2 regions of the Rhodococcus sp. NPDC057529 genome follow, and region 2 is predicted to be linked to the other one. Evidence: predicted binding sites of a transcription regulator. Region 2 holds the regulator's gene; the other holds the start of a gene.

Region 1 (7,336 bases), on a different contig from region 2:
GCGACGGTGCGACAACTGCTCAACCACACGTCGGGTTGGCTCGGTGACGATCTCCAGGACTTCGGTCGAGGTGACGACGCGATAACCAAGTTCGTGGCGTCGATGACCCGGCTCCCACAGAAGACGCCGCCGGGCACGGTCTTCGCCTACAACAATGCGGGGTTGGTTGTGGCGGGGCGGATCGTCGAGGCCGTGACCGGATCGGTCTACGAGGACGCCGTCCAGAAGATGCTGCTGGACCCGCTCGAGTTGAGTCACACCCGCTTCTTCTCGGACCAGATAGTCGGCCAGAATATCGCCGCCTCACACAACGTCGACGACGGAAAAGCCGTTGTGGATCCGGGCTTCTGGTTCTTCCCACGCAGTTGCAACCCGACCGGATCGTTGATTTCCAGCGTGCGGGATCAGGTGCGCTACGCGCGCTTCCACCTCGGCGACGGCACGACACCCAACGGAGATCGGTTGATGAGCAAAGACTCGCTCATCGCCATGCGTTCGAATCCAGGCGTCGGCGGCACACTTCAGGTCGAACTCACCGGCGTGGGAGTGACATGGATGCTGCGGCCGTCCGCGGAGAACGAGACGATCGTCCAACACGGCGGAACCTGGGCGGGTCAACGATCCGGGTTCTTCATGGTGCCCAGCCGTAACTTCGCCATGACCGTGCTCACCAATTCCGAGGGCGGAGGGAAACTGCTCAACGAACTGTTCGCCGAGGACTGGTCGCTTCGCCGCTTCGCCGGAATCGGTAACCTGCCCGCGACGCCCCAGAAGTTGAGCACGGCCGAGCTGGCGCCCTACGAGGGCGCGTACGCCACTGACGACATCGATCAGTCGGGCACCCTGGGGACCGTCGTGATCCACTTCCGCGGCAAAGACGGCCAGCTCGTCGGCAACATGAGCGACGCCCCGGATGCCACCTACCTGCCGGATGAGCAGACAGCCCCGAATCTCGGTCTTGCGCTGTACAAGACCGACTACGGGCTCGACCTCGGCCCCGACCTCGAACCCACCGGCACCCGATCCAACTTCCTTCGGGGGTCCGATGGGAATGTCGCCTGGTTCAGCAACCACGGACGGCTCTACCGGCACCTGCAGTAAATAGCCGAACCACCCCCGGGAAACGCCGGTGGCGCAATGCGAAAGCGCCGTTCAGGGTTCCTGATCGCCTATTCCGGAACCCGCGGAAGCGGCGACGTCCATTCCTCGCGGTGGCGGCGAGGGCAATGGACGGTTGGCTCAGTTCCCGCCGCCGTTGCCCCGTCCACCACCGCCGTTGTTTCCGTTCCCGTTTCCGTTGCTCCCGTTGCCGTTTCCTTGGTTCCCGTTACCTGGGCCGGCGTTGCCGCCTTGGCCGTTGCCTTGGTTGCCGTTCCCGCCGCCGGTGCCTACACCTGTGCTCGGTGCAGTGTCGTCCGGCGCGAGAACCTCGGGTGCGGGGGCGATCGGTTCGGAGCTGATCATGGTGGCCGGCGGCGGGGGTGCCGGCGCGAGGCTGCTGCTCAGGGTGGGAGCGGGCGGCGCAACAACACGCACGGTGCCACCAAGTGAGACGTCGTTGACTGCCGAACCGGGACGCCTCGATACCGCAGAAACTTGGTATTGATCGACGCCGTAGAGGCGCGACACGCCCTGACGCTCAGCCAACGATTTTCACCGTCGCTCCGGCGGCCACTTCCAGCCGCGGAGGGCGTAGTACTTCTCGCGGGGCTCACCGGTCCAACCATTGATGCCTTTCCGTGGAAGCCACCAGGCGTGGACCAGCAGGACGATCATGGCCAAGGCGCCGAGCAGCACGAAGAACCAGAATCGCCCGGCCGTGGCGGAGACGAGGACCGACAGCACGCACAACACGACCATCTTCCCGATCCGCCGCCATTTCGGGGTGTGCTCCTCCCAATGTCCCCACACGATGGTGCCTACCGCGGTGATCCCGCAGATCACGGCGATCTCAAACCAGTAGGGCCAGCTGCTCATCGTTCACCTTCCCATGATTCCGCAGCTACCGCACCGCCCGCCGATTCACACAGGCCTGGCCCAACGTCAGGGTGCAGCCGTCCCGCTTCGTCAACGGTTCGATCTCACCACTCGCGGGGCCGCGTCCGAGCGGACGGCACGGTGTGCGTGTGTGCGCTCCGGACCCGCTGCGCTGGCAGGTCGCCGCGCGGCTCGCGGCAATGTCCGTGCCCGGCGGCTCCCACCGGTGGTCGTCGGCACCATCGCCTCCGGGTGGGTTGTGCGGGCGATATTCGACCCCATGGTTCGACGGGGTGCCCCGGTCCTCCAGCCCGCGCACGGATCGTGTTCTTGCTTTCGTCGGTGAGGTCGGAAGTGGTGGTGCCGCGGTATCTGACGGACACACAGGTCTTAATATTGAGCGTCCTACGCTCAATTTTTCTCCTTGACCGCATTTTGGCTCCGAGGGAAAATTGAGTCGATAACACTCAAGTTCGGTGGGTGTGATGTCTAGCGGTTCCGCGAAGGACCATGCCCGCCCGGTGTGGTGCTGGAGGCGGTCATGGCTCGCGCGGTGGGAATCGATTTGGGGACCACGAACTCGGTGGTGTGTGTACTCGAGGGTGGCGACCCGGTGGTGGTCGCCAACTCGGAGGGTTCGCGCACGACACCGTCGGTCGTGGCGTTCGCGAAGAACGGCGAGGTGCTGGTCGGCCAGCCAGCCAAGAACCAGGCAGTCACCAATGTGGACCGGACGGTGCGGTCGGTGAAACGGGAGATCGGCACCGACTGGCATGTGGCAATCGACGACAAGAAATATAGCGCTCAGGAGATCAGCGCCCGAGTGCTGATGAAACTGAAAAGGGACGCGGAATCGTATCTGGGTGAGGACATCACGGACGCCGTGATCACCGTCCCCGCGTACTTCGAGGACGCCCAGCGTCAGGCCACCAAGGAAGCCGGCCAGATCGCCGGCCTCAACGTCCTGCGCATCGTCAACGAGCCCACCGCGGCCGCACTGGCCTACGGCCTCGACAAGGGCGACAAGGAACAGACCATCCTGGTCTTCGACCTCGGTGGCGGCACCTTCGACGTCTCGCTGCTCGAAATCGGCGACGGCGTCGTTGAAGTCCGGGCCACGTCCGGCGACAACCACCTCGGTGGTGACGACTGGGACGACAGGATCGTGAAGTGGCTGGCCGAGAAATTCAAGTCGCACAACGGGTTGGATTTGACGAAGGACAAGATGGCGATGCAGCGGCTGCGAGAGGCCGCGGAGAAGGCGAAGATCGAACTGAGCTCGTCGCAGAGCACGTCGATCAATCTGCCCTACATCACCGTCGACGCGGACAAGAACCCGCTGTTCCTCGACGAGCAGTTGTCCCGCAGCGAGTTCGAGAAGATCACGTCCGATCTCCTCGACCGCACCCGCGCGCCGTTCCAATCGGTGATCAAGGACGCAAAGATCGCCGTCAAGGACATCGACCACGTCGTGCTCGTCGGCGGTTCCACCCGTATGCCCGCCGTGACGAATCTGGTGCGCGAGTTGACCGGCGGGAAGGAACCGAACAAGGGCGTCAACCCGGACGAGGTGGTCGCCGTCGGCGCCGCCCTGCAGGCCGGCGTCCTCAAGGGCGAGGTCAAAGACGTGCTGCTCCTCGACGTCACCCCGCTGTCCCTCGGCATCGAGACCAAGGGTGGCGTGATGACCAAGCTGATCGAGCGCAACACCACCATCCCGACCAAGCGGTCCGAGACCTTCACCACGGCTGACGACAACCAGCCGTCGGTGCAGATCCAGGTGTTCCAGGGTGAGCGCGAAATCGCCTCGCACAACAAGCTGCTCGGCTCGTTCGAGCTGGCGGGGATTCCGCCGGCACCGCGTGGTGTGCCGCAGATCGAGGTCACCTTCGACATCGACGCCAACGGCATCGTGCACGTGACCGCGAAGGACAAGGGCACCGGTAAGGAGAACACGATCAAGATCCAGGAGGGCTCGGGCCTGTCCAAGGAGGAGATCGACCGGATGATCAAGGACGCCGAGGCGCATGCCGCGGAGGACGCTCAACGCAGAGAGGAAGCGGAGGTCCGCAACCAGGCCGAGTCGCTGGTGTATCAGACCGAGAAGTTCATCAAGGACAACGAGGACAAGGTGCCCGCCGATGTCAAGGAAAAGGTCGAGTCGTCGATCGCGAATACCCAAGAGAAGTTGAAAGGCAGCGACGTCGCGGCCATCAAAGAAGCCATCGAAAAACTGACCACCGACTCGCAAGCCCTGGGCCAGGCGATCTACGACGCACAGGCGAAGGATTCGGCGGCCACCGGTGGAGGGAACGGCGCCTCGGAAGGGGCCGGTGGTGAAGTCTTCGACGCTGAGGTGGTGGACGAACCTGGACGGGAGGACACCCGATGACCAGCAGCGAGCGGCGCAACGGCGACAAGCCGCCGCGGGAACCGATCTCGATCACCGACAAACGCCGTGTCGATCCGGATACCGGCCGGGTACGCGAGCACACCCCGAGTGAGCCCGTCACCCCGACCCCACAACGGGAACCCGACCCGGCCACCCCGGACGCCGAGATGCACCCTGGGTACCGGCCCGATCGGGACGTCGGCGAACACCCTGATCGAGTGTCGGAGTTGACCGCTGATCTGCAGCGGGTGCAAGCCGAGTACACCAACTATCGGCGCCGAATAGAACGCGACCGGCGCCTGTCGGTCGAGGCCGCGACGGCATCGGTGGTGGCGAAGTTTCTCGGGATCCTCGATGACCTCGACCGAGCCCGCGAGCACGGCGACCTCGAAACCGGGCCACTGCGCGCGATCGCGGCCGAACTCGATGCGATCCTGAGCGGCCTGGGGGTGGTCGCATTCGGTGAAGAGGGCGACCGCTTCGATCCCACCCTGCACGAAGCAGTCCAGCACGAAGGCGCCGGGGGAGATCCCGTCGTGGACAGGGTGCTCCGACGCGGCTACACATTCGGTGGCGGCAAGGTGCTGCGGACCGCGACAGTCACCGTGGTCGGGGGACCCGCTCCGCCGGGGGACGTGACGGGCACAACATCGGCCGACGATTCCTGAGACGCCGCCCATGAGCCCGACAACGCCGGTCTTGGCGCGCAGCTCGTCCGGCGACCGGCAGAGGGAAAGGAGGATTCTCGGTGACGCAGCAGGAATGGCTCGCCCGTGACTTCTACGCCGCTCTCGGTGTCCCTTCAACGGCGTCGGCCGAGGAAATCAAGAAGGCATACCGCACATTGGCCCGGGAGCTGCATCCGGACGCAAACCCGCACAACACCCAGGTAGTGGAACGGTTCAAGGCCGTCAGTGAGGCGTACGCGGTGCTATCGGACCCCGCCAAACGCAAGGACTACGATCGCACGCGCCGGCTGTTCCGATCCGGGGCGTCCGCGAGGACGGGTTTTCCCCCCGAAGCTGGCACCACCACGACCGCGCGCGCCGGGTCGGGCGGCTTCGAATTCGGTGACCTGTTCGGGAGCCGTTCACCCTTCACCGTGGGCGATCCTCTGGGCGGGCTGGGTGATGTGCTCGGAGACCTGTTCCGGCGCGCCGGAACCAGAGCGGCGTCGGCCCGGCCGAGGCGGGGCAGTGACGTCGAGACCGAGACCCGGATGTCCTTCCGGGAGGCGGTCGCCGGGATGGTGTTGCCGCTGAGGGTGAGTGGGCCGATGGTGTGCACCAGCTGTCACGGCTCGGGCTCACGACCGGGAACCCGGCAACGGACCTGCCCACACTGCCACGGCGTCGGGATCGAGGACCGTGCCCGCACCATCTCCGTCGACGTCCCGCCCGGAGTGGGCGACGGGCAACGCGTCCGGATACCGGCGCAGGGCGAACCAGGTCTCGCCGGGGCACCGTCGGGGGACCTCTATGTCACCGTGCGGGTGGACCCGGACCCGGTGTTCGCCCGCAGCGGCGATGACCTCACCGTCACCGTTCCCGTGTCCTTCGCCGAACTTGCCTTGGGGACCGTGCTGTCCGTGCCCACCCTCGATGGCCAGGTCAGTGTGAAGATCCCGCCAGGCGCCCAGTCCGGGAGAACGATCCGACTGCGCGGACGCGGGGTGGCCCACCGCGGCACCGCGGTCGGCGATCTGCTGGTAACCGTAGAGGTCGCGGTCCCGCCCGAACTTGATCATGAGGCTGCCGAGGCGCTGCGTGTGTACGCCCGGGCAGAGGAATCAAGCGGATTCGACCCCCGCGCCGGATGGGCCGGAAGAAGATGATGCCGAGAAAGACGTCGGCGTGATCGCCTCGGGCGGTCCGGTCGGAGTCGTTCTTCGGGATGGGGACAACGAAGTCCTGGACTCCCTGAGGTCGAGCTTGCCGCTCCGCGGACCCCAGTTGTTGATCACGGTGTTGCGGAATACCTGGGTCTCAAGCATCTTTCGGATCGTGTCGGCGGTCGGGTCGAGCGTGAGCGGTTCGGTTTCCATCGGCACGGTGACGTGTGCGGAGGAAATGTTGCGGGTGGGACAATGAAGTGTCGTCACGTTGACAGCCTTCCTGCACGGAAAACTCGCTCGAGCAGAGAGCATGATCAAAGACTGTTTGCGGGCCACCTCACGAGTGAATGACATTCTGGGTGTCACTGGGTGCCTCGAGTTTTCCGCGTGGATTTCCGGTGGGAAAGGAGGCTCTCGTCGAACAGCTATCCTCCTTGGCGCAGCACAAGCGGTGGGCGAATCATGTAGCGTCTCCCCGCGGCTACTCCCACACCACGTGCACTGCGAGCAGCAGGCACGACGTGCACTCGGCGATCGAGCCTTCGAGGCAGCGTATTCCGATGGATCGGATAACTGTTGTCGGCTGCCTCGAAGTGCGACGGCGGGACCTCCCCGCTCCGTCACCTGTGTCCACGACGCTAGCCGCACCTGGGATGATCACACATTAGGGGAGCGAAGTCGCGGTGCCGATAGCCGTTCCGGCTGTTGATTCGGTCGTCGGAGCGTTCGCCGAAGCCGGCGCCGCACAGGCTGTCGGCCTCGGCGCCCATCAGCGCATCGATAAACGTGGACAGCAGGCTGCGCAGCAGATCGGGGCTGGCGTCGGTGAGGCGGTCGGTCAGGAACTGGTGCAGGTCGATATCGTGGTCACTGGTCATCGCGTGATCCAACACCCAAGTGACTTTGGTCGGTCTCTCGAAGAGTCACGCGATGGGCCGCCTTCTTGGGCTACGACACGCCGGTCCGATGCGGATCCGGTTCGTACACCATCATCGTGGACGCAACCCGCGGGTGGCGCAGGTCGTGCCCCGGATTCCGTTGGCCAGGTGGGTTGTTCGGGCGCCACCGGCTTGATCCTCACCCTGGCCGGCGCGGGTGGGTTTCGAGCAGATGCCCGGAGCGACGCGGCGATG
Region 2 (7,336 bases):
ACGCGCCCCGATCTGGGTACCCCCTCGGTGACGCACCACGACGTCGTGGGGCGCGGCGCTGCAGAGGCAAGGGAAGTTTTCTTCTCCGTCCGCTCAGCCCACCGATGAAAGGACTCACCATGATCCGCACGACGATGACCGCACTGGCAGCAGTGGCTCTCGTGTTCGGCGCCGCGTCCGTGACCCAGACCGCCGCAGCCCACCCGGCCTGCAACTCCTCCTACGAGGGCACCACCAACGACGAGTACGACCCGGACCCCGACTTCACCGGGACGACCAACGACGAATACGACCCCGATCCCGACTACTCGGGCACGTCCAACCGCGAGTACGACCCGGATCCGGAGTTCCAGCACAGCACCGCCCCGTGCCAGGCGTGAGTCCCGTCGGCGACTCCGGTCAGCGACCCGGGCGCAGCCACGGCGACACACCGGGGGCGAACAGCGCGAGCACTCCCACCGCGACGAGGGCGCTGTAGGCGAGCGGCGCCCACTGCAGCACTCCGGCGGTCGCGTCCCCGGCGTCGGACAGCAGCGTCCACAGGCCCACCCCGCCCGCGGCGCTGAGGACGCCGACGACGGCGAGGGTGATCCGCCCCGCCGTCTTCCGGGCGCGCAGCAGTTGTATGCCCAGCAGGCCGAGCAGGATCAGGACGACGGCGATGGCGCCGCTGCCGATCAGCGTCAGGTTCACCGTGTCGGTGATGTCCGTCGCCGAGTCGCCGGGATTGTCCGCGGCCACCGACGCCTCGAGGGCGTCGCGGACGGCGCCGAGGTCGAGGGCGATGGCCCCGGCGATGCCGGCGAGGACGACGAACGAACCCACCCAGGCGGACAGCGACACCGCGACAGCCTTCGGGGTGGCGTCGGTGGGGGCGGAGCGCAGCGGGGTGACCGCGAACTCCGGGCGCGGCGGGACGGGTCGCGGCGGTGCCGGCCGGCGTGGCGGCTGTTCGGGTGTCGTCACGCTGCGATCCTATCGAGCGGCCGCGTGTAAGTTGGCCGACGCGCACGGGCCGCGTCGGCGGAGCCGACACGACATCCGGGCGGCGGTGCCGACACGAGATCCGGGCGGCGGTGCCGACACGACATCCGGGCGGCGGTGCCGACACGAGATCCGGGCGGCCGGGAACAAATCTCCTCACCCCTCCGTTGAGCCTTACGACAAGATTGAGCGTGCTCGACTCAAGTTCGAATTGACTCCGGATGGTCCCGGAGTGCAAACTTGAGCGGAGGGCGCTCACTAAGCGCCAACATCGCAGTTCAGTACTGAACAACCTGCCCACAGGACTGCAAAACGAAAGTGAGGAACACTATGGCTCGTGCCGTCGGTATCGACCTCGGTACAACGAACTCGGTCGTGTCTGTACTGGAAGGCGGCGAGCCCGTAGTGGTCGCCAACGCCGAAGGTTCACGCACCACCCCGTCGATCGTCGCCTTCGCCAAGAACGGCGAGGTGCTGGTCGGCCAGCCCGCCAAGAACCAGGCCGTCACCAACGTCGACCGCACCATCCGCTCCGTCAAGCGCCACATCGGCACCGACTGGAACGTGGAGATCGACGGCAAGAAGTACACGCCGCAGGAGATCAGCGCGCGCACGCTCATGAAGCTGAAGCGCGACGCCGAAGCCTACCTGGGTGAGGACATCACGGACGCCGTGATCACCGTCCCCGCGTACTTCGAGGACGCCCAGCGTCAGGCCACCAAGGAAGCCGGCCAGATCGCCGGCCTCAACGTCCTGCGCATCGTCAACGAGCCCACCGCGGCCGCACTGGCCTACGGCCTCGACAAGGGCGACAAGGAACAGACCATCCTGGTCTTCGACCTCGGTGGCGGCACCTTCGACGTCTCGCTGCTCGAAATCGGCGACGGCGTCGTCGAGGTCCGCGCCACCTCCGGCGACAACCACCTCGGTGGTGACGACTGGGACGAGCGCATCGTCACGTGGCTCGTCGACAAGTTCAAGGCTCAGAACGGCATCGATCTGACCAAGGACAAGATGGCCCTCCAGCGTCTCCGTGAAGCTGCCGAGAAGGCCAAGATCGAACTGAGCTCGTCGCAGAGCACGTCGATCAACCTGCCCTACATCACCGTCGACGCGGACAAGAACCCGCTGTTCCTCGACGAGCAGTTGTCCCGCAGCGAATTCCAGAAGATCACGTCCGATCTCCTGGACCGCACCCGCGCGCCGTTCCAGGCCGTGATCAAGGACAGCGGCATCGCCGTCAAGGACATCGACCACGTCGTGCTCGTCGGTGGTTCCACCCGTATGCCCGCCGTCTCCGACCTGGTGCGCGAGCTGACCGGTGGCCGTGAGCCCAACAAGGGCGTCAACCCGGACGAGGTCGTCGCCGTCGGCGCCGCCCTGCAGGCCGGCGTCCTCAAGGGCGAGGTCAAGGACGTGCTGCTCCTCGACGTCACCCCGCTGTCCCTCGGCATCGAGACCAAGGGTGGCGTGATGACCAAGCTCATCGAGCGCAACACCACCATCCCGACCAAGCGGTCCGAGACCTTCACCACGGCTGACGACAACCAGCCCTCGGTGCAGATCCAGGTGTTCCAGGGTGAGCGCGAAATCGCCTCGCACAACAAGCTGCTCGGCTCGTTCGAGCTGGCCGACCTGCCGCCCGCCCCGCGTGGCGTGCCGCAGATCGAGGTCACCTTCGACATCGACGCCAACGGCATCGTGCACGTGACCGCGAAGGACAAGGGCACGGGCAAGGAGAACACGATCAAGATCCAGGACGGCTCCGGTCTGTCCAAGGAGGAGATCGAGCGGATGGTCAAGGACGCCGAGGCGCACGCCGAGGAAGACAAGGCCCGCCGCGAGGAGGCCGAGGTGCGCAACCAGGCCGAGTCGCTGGTGCACCAGACCGAGAAGTTCATCAAGGACAACGAGGACAAGGTGCCCGCCGACGTCAAGGAGAAGGTCGAGGCTGCCATCAAGGAAGCCAACGACGCTCTCGCAGGCACCGACATCGCGGCCGTCAAGACTGCGGTCGAGAAGCTGGCCACCGAGTCGCAGGCCCTCGGCCAGGCGATCTACGAGGCCAGTGCCGCCGAGGAAGCCGCCAACACCGACGGCTCCGGCGCGAGCGGTGCCGACGACGTCGTCGACGCCGAGGTCGTGGACGAGCCGTCCGACGCGGAGAAGAAGTGACGTCCGACAACACCGAGCAGGAACCGGTCACTTTCGTGGACAAGCGGAAGATCGACCCCGAGACCGGTCAGACTCGGGACGCGGAACCGGTAGTGGAGCCCCTCTCGGGCACCGCTGCCGCTCCGCAGCCCGGCTCGGTGGACGAAGGGGCCCTGCCGGAGACGGCGGCACCGGAGACGGACGAGTTGGCGGAGCGCACCGCCGACCTGCAGCGACTGCAGGCGGAGTATGCGAACTACCGTCGCCGCGTCCAGCGCGACAAGCAGGCCGACATCGCGAACGCGAAAGCGTCCGTCGTCGGTGAGCTCATCGCGGTGCTGGACGACCTCGACCGCGCCCGCAGCCACGGCGACCTCGACTCGGGGCCGCTGAAGGGTGTGGCGGACAAGCTCACCGGCACCCTCACCTCGCTCGGTCTGAGCGAGTTCGGTGCCGAGGGCGACGCATTCGATCCGGCGCTGCACGAGGCGGTGCAGCACGAGGGCGAGGGTCACGACCCCGTTCTCGGCACGGTGATGCGAAAGGGCTACAAATTCGGTGATCGCGTCCTGCGGCATGCGATGGTAGCTGTGATCGACCGCGCCGGTGATGCCGACGCGAACACCCCCGACGGGGCGGCGAAGCCCGCCGCGTCGGAACAAGAGTAAGAGCGAGAGGAGGAGACGCCCAGTGAGCCAGCGGGAGTGGATCGAAAAGGACTTCTACAAGGAGCTGGGCGTCTCGTCCAACGCATCCGCGGACGAGATCAAGAAGGCGTACCGCAAGCTCGCCCGCGACCTGCACCCCGACGCGAACCCCGGCGACACGAAGGCCGAGGAGCGTTTCAAGTCCGTCAGCGAAGCACACGCCGTGCTGTCCGATCCGGCCAAGCGCAAGGAATACGACGAGGCCCGTCGGCTGTTCGCGAGCGGCGGCTTCGGCCAGGGCGGCGGCGGATTCAACCCCGGGGCCGGCGGTTTCGGTCAGGGCGGATTCGACATCAACGACCTGTTCGGTGGCGGCGGCGCGGCGGCCGGTGACGGCGGCCTCGGCGACATCTTCGGCGGGCTGTTCAACCGGGGCGCCGGCGCCGGCAGCGGCACCCGCACCACCAACCGTCCCCGCCGTGGCAGCGACGTCGAGACGGAGACGACCCTCGAATTCCGCGAGGCCACGCTGGGTGTCACGGTCCCGCTGCGGCTGACCAGCCCGTCGCCGTGCACCACCTGTCACGGCAGCGGTGCCAAGCCGGGCACCAGTCCGCGAGTCTGCCCGCGCTGCAACGGGACCGGGATCGTCAGCCGCAACCAGGGCGCGTTCGGGTTCAGTGAGCCGTGCGACGACTGCCGCGGCACGGGATCCATCATCGACTCGCCGTGCGAGGTGTGCCACGGCAACGGCGTCACCAACCGCACCCGCACCATCACCGTCCGCGTCCCCGCGGGTGTCAGTGACGGGCAGAAGATCCGGTTGGCAGGCCAGGGCGAGGCGGGCCTGCGCGGCGCGCCGTCCGGCGACCTGTTCGTGACGGTCCGGGTGCGTCCCGACAAGGTGTTCGGCCGCAACGGCGACGACCTCACCCTCGTCGTCCCCGTCAGTTACGGTGAGCTCGTGCTCGGAACCACCGTCTCCGTCCCCACCCTGGAGGGCCGGGTCGGTGTGAAGATTCCGGCGGGCACGGCGGACGGCCGGATCCTGCGCGTGCGCGGCCGGGGCGTCCCCAAGCGTGCCGGTGGCGCCGGTGACCTGCTGGTCACGGTCAAGGTCGCCGTTCCGCAGAAGCTCGACGACCCGGCCACCGAAGCACTGAAGACCTATCTGGAAGCAGAGAAGGCCAGCGGATTCGATCCGAGGGCCGGGTGGGCTGGTGCCTGATGAGCGACACGACCGAGGATCCACGCGAAACCGCCGTTGATCCGGATGCCCAGATCTTCGTGATCTCGGTGGCCGCGGAACTCGCGGGGATGCACGCCCAGACGTTGCGCAACTACGACCGGCTCGGGCTCGTCACCCCGCACCGCACGTCCGGGGGTGGGCGACGCTACTCGCCGCGGGATGTGGCGTTGCTCCGCGAGGTGCAGCGACTCTCCCAGGACGAGGGTGTCAATCTCGCCGGGATCAAGCGGATCATCGAACTCACCAACCAGGTGGAGGCTCTGCAGCACCGGGTTCGTGAGCTGGCGGAGGAGATCTCGAAGGTCCACGCCGGTTACCGGCGCGACCTGGTGCCGATCCCGCGGAGCAACGCGCTCGTCGTGTGGAAGCCGCGGCACCAGCGCTGACCGGGCGTTCCGCCGTGTGAACCGGAATCGGTGTCGCACTGATCTAAGTCGGAGTGGATCAGTGCGACACCGCATCCCCAGCCCCCCGGCTTATCGGTCGCGGCTGCCCCAGCGGGGGCCGCGGCGGGTGTGTGAGCGTGGAATGTCCATCTGCTCGAGTCGTGCCTTGATCTCCTCGGTGCTCCACAGTGCCTTGGAGACGGTGGGGGTGGGGGTTTCGGTGACGTGCATGATCATGGTCTCGGTCCTTCGGCGAGTGTTCGGTGGTTGGGTGTGGTCGTCGATCAGGGCTGTCCGTACAGGTGGTAGCCGGCGTTCATGTTCGGGTAGCCCGAATCGATCCAGCTGCTGATGCCGTAGCCGTGGCCGAAGTTGCCGTCGATGCGGGTCCCGTCCACGTCGGTCATGTTGTTGTAGTTGTCGGCGCGGAACACGGCCTGGGCGCCACCGGGCAGCGCGTAGGTGGCGTCCACCTCGACGCCGTTCGGGTCGTTGGAGTATGCCTTCACGATCTGGCTGCTGTGCGGGGCGAGGTAGTCCGACGGCGCCTGCATCCACTGCCCGTACGGGTTCGACGATCCGGCGAGGACCATCGGCAGGTCGGTGTCGTTGCTGATCGTCATCGCGATCGTCGGTCCCGACGTCGGCATCGTGCCTGCGGTGGCGACCCCGGCGGCCGCGACGGCGAATCCGGTGACGGCCAGCGCGGTGGCGGGCAGTGCGATGAAGAGGGCGATGCGGCGGCGGGCGTTGGTGCGCATGATGGCTTCTCCTGAGTTGTGGCTCTTGGGGGGAATGTCTGGGGCCGTGGGGGTTTCGGTTTCCGATCTCCCCGTTTTCCGGTGTGCATCAACTATGTCGCGTATGCGCGCCGCAGTCTGTCCACCGACGGGACCGAGGGCGGGATGAATCCGGTGTCCTCCGATCAGGGGACACCGGCGCCGCGAAGTGCTCCGCGCGGGCCCGGTCTCGTGAGAAAGTGAGCAATGGACTTCGCCGGAGTCGACCCGGACCGGACCGCGCCGTGACCGGCGTGCGGGTAGTGGTGGGAGACGACCACCCGATCTTCCGGGACGGTGTCGTCCGTGCCCTCCTCGCGAGCGGCGACATCGACGTGGTCGGTGAGGCGGACGACGGTGCGGCGGCGCTCGCCCTGATCCGCGAACTCGCCCCCGACGTCGCACTGCTCGACTATCGGATGCCCGAACTCGACGGTTCGCAGGTGGCGGCGGCCGTGCGTCGTGCCGAACTCGCCACCCGGGTGCTGCTGCTGTCGGCGCACGACGAGTCCGCGATCGTCTACCACGCATTGCAGGAGGGGGCGGCGGGATTCCTGCCGAAGGAGTCGACGCGGGCGGAGATCGTGAAAGCGGTCCTGGACTGCGCGCAGGGCCGCGACGTCCTGCCCGCCTCCCTCGCCGTCGGGCTGGCCGGCGAGGTGCGCCGCCGCAGCGAACCGGTGGGGCCGGTGCTGAGCGGCCGGGAGAAGGAGGTGCTGGCGCTCATCGCGCGCGGCCAGAGCATTCCCACGATCGCCGGCGAACTGTACCTGGCACCGTCGACGGTCAAGACCCACGTCCAGCGGCTGTACGAGAAACTCGGGGTGAGCGACCGCGCGGCCGCCGTCGCCGAGGCGATGCGACGCGGTTTGCTGGAGTGACGTGCGCGAGACGTCGCAGAGTCGCGTAGTTCGCCGCTACACCACCGAGGCGGTCCGGGTGACCGCCATTCTCCGGCTCCCCCTGATCGGGCTGATGGCGTTGCTCGGGCCGGTGATCAGCGTGACGCACTGGCAGCCCGACGTGTTCGCCGGGCTGCTGATCGCATATGCGCTGCTCGCGGCCGGCTGGCTGATCTTCGTCCTCGTCCGGGACGTCGGGCCGTGGGCAGGCTGGGTGTCCACCGCCGCGGACGTC

What was found. Region 2 encodes HspR, which represses chaperone genes until heat shock. Its sites were predicted from a motif close to ANNTGAGTNNNNNNNACTCANNT; they were not measured.
Region 1: dnaK (molecular chaperone DnaK) is a predicted target of HspR. The motif match lies at 2,428-2,450, and genes of this name have one in related genera.

The regions. Positions count from the first base shown of each region.
Region 1 is NZ_JBHVEY010000003.1:29,755-37,090, forward strand. It holds gene ACFU5V_RS06115 (serine hydrolase domain-containing protein) at 1-1,101, shown strand, start outside; gene ACFU5V_RS06120 (hypothetical protein) at 1,654-1,977, opposite strand; gene dnaK (molecular chaperone DnaK) at 2,519-4,369, shown strand; gene grpE (nucleotide exchange factor GrpE) at 4,366-5,037, shown strand; gene ACFU5V_RS06135 (DnaJ C-terminal domain-containing protein) at 5,118-6,203, shown strand; gene ACFU5V_RS06140 (hypothetical protein) at 6,159-6,470, opposite strand; partial or broken gene ACFU5V_RS06145 (transposase) at 6,878-7,081, opposite strand.
Region 2 is NZ_JBHVEY010000002.1:393,345-400,680, forward strand. It holds gene ACFU5V_RS04840 (hypothetical protein) at 120-380, shown strand; gene ACFU5V_RS04845 (hypothetical protein) at 400-966, opposite strand; gene dnaK (molecular chaperone DnaK) at 1,315-3,159, shown strand; gene grpE (nucleotide exchange factor GrpE) at 3,156-3,806, shown strand; gene dnaJ (molecular chaperone DnaJ) at 3,829-5,013, shown strand; gene ACFU5V_RS04865 (heat shock protein transcriptional repressor HspR) at 5,013-5,420, shown strand; gene ACFU5V_RS04870 (hypothetical protein) at 5,511-5,657, opposite strand; gene ACFU5V_RS04875 (hypothetical protein) at 5,705-6,181, opposite strand; gene ACFU5V_RS04880 (response regulator) at 6,445-7,080, shown strand; gene ACFU5V_RS04885 (sensor histidine kinase) at 7,082-7,336, shown strand, end outside.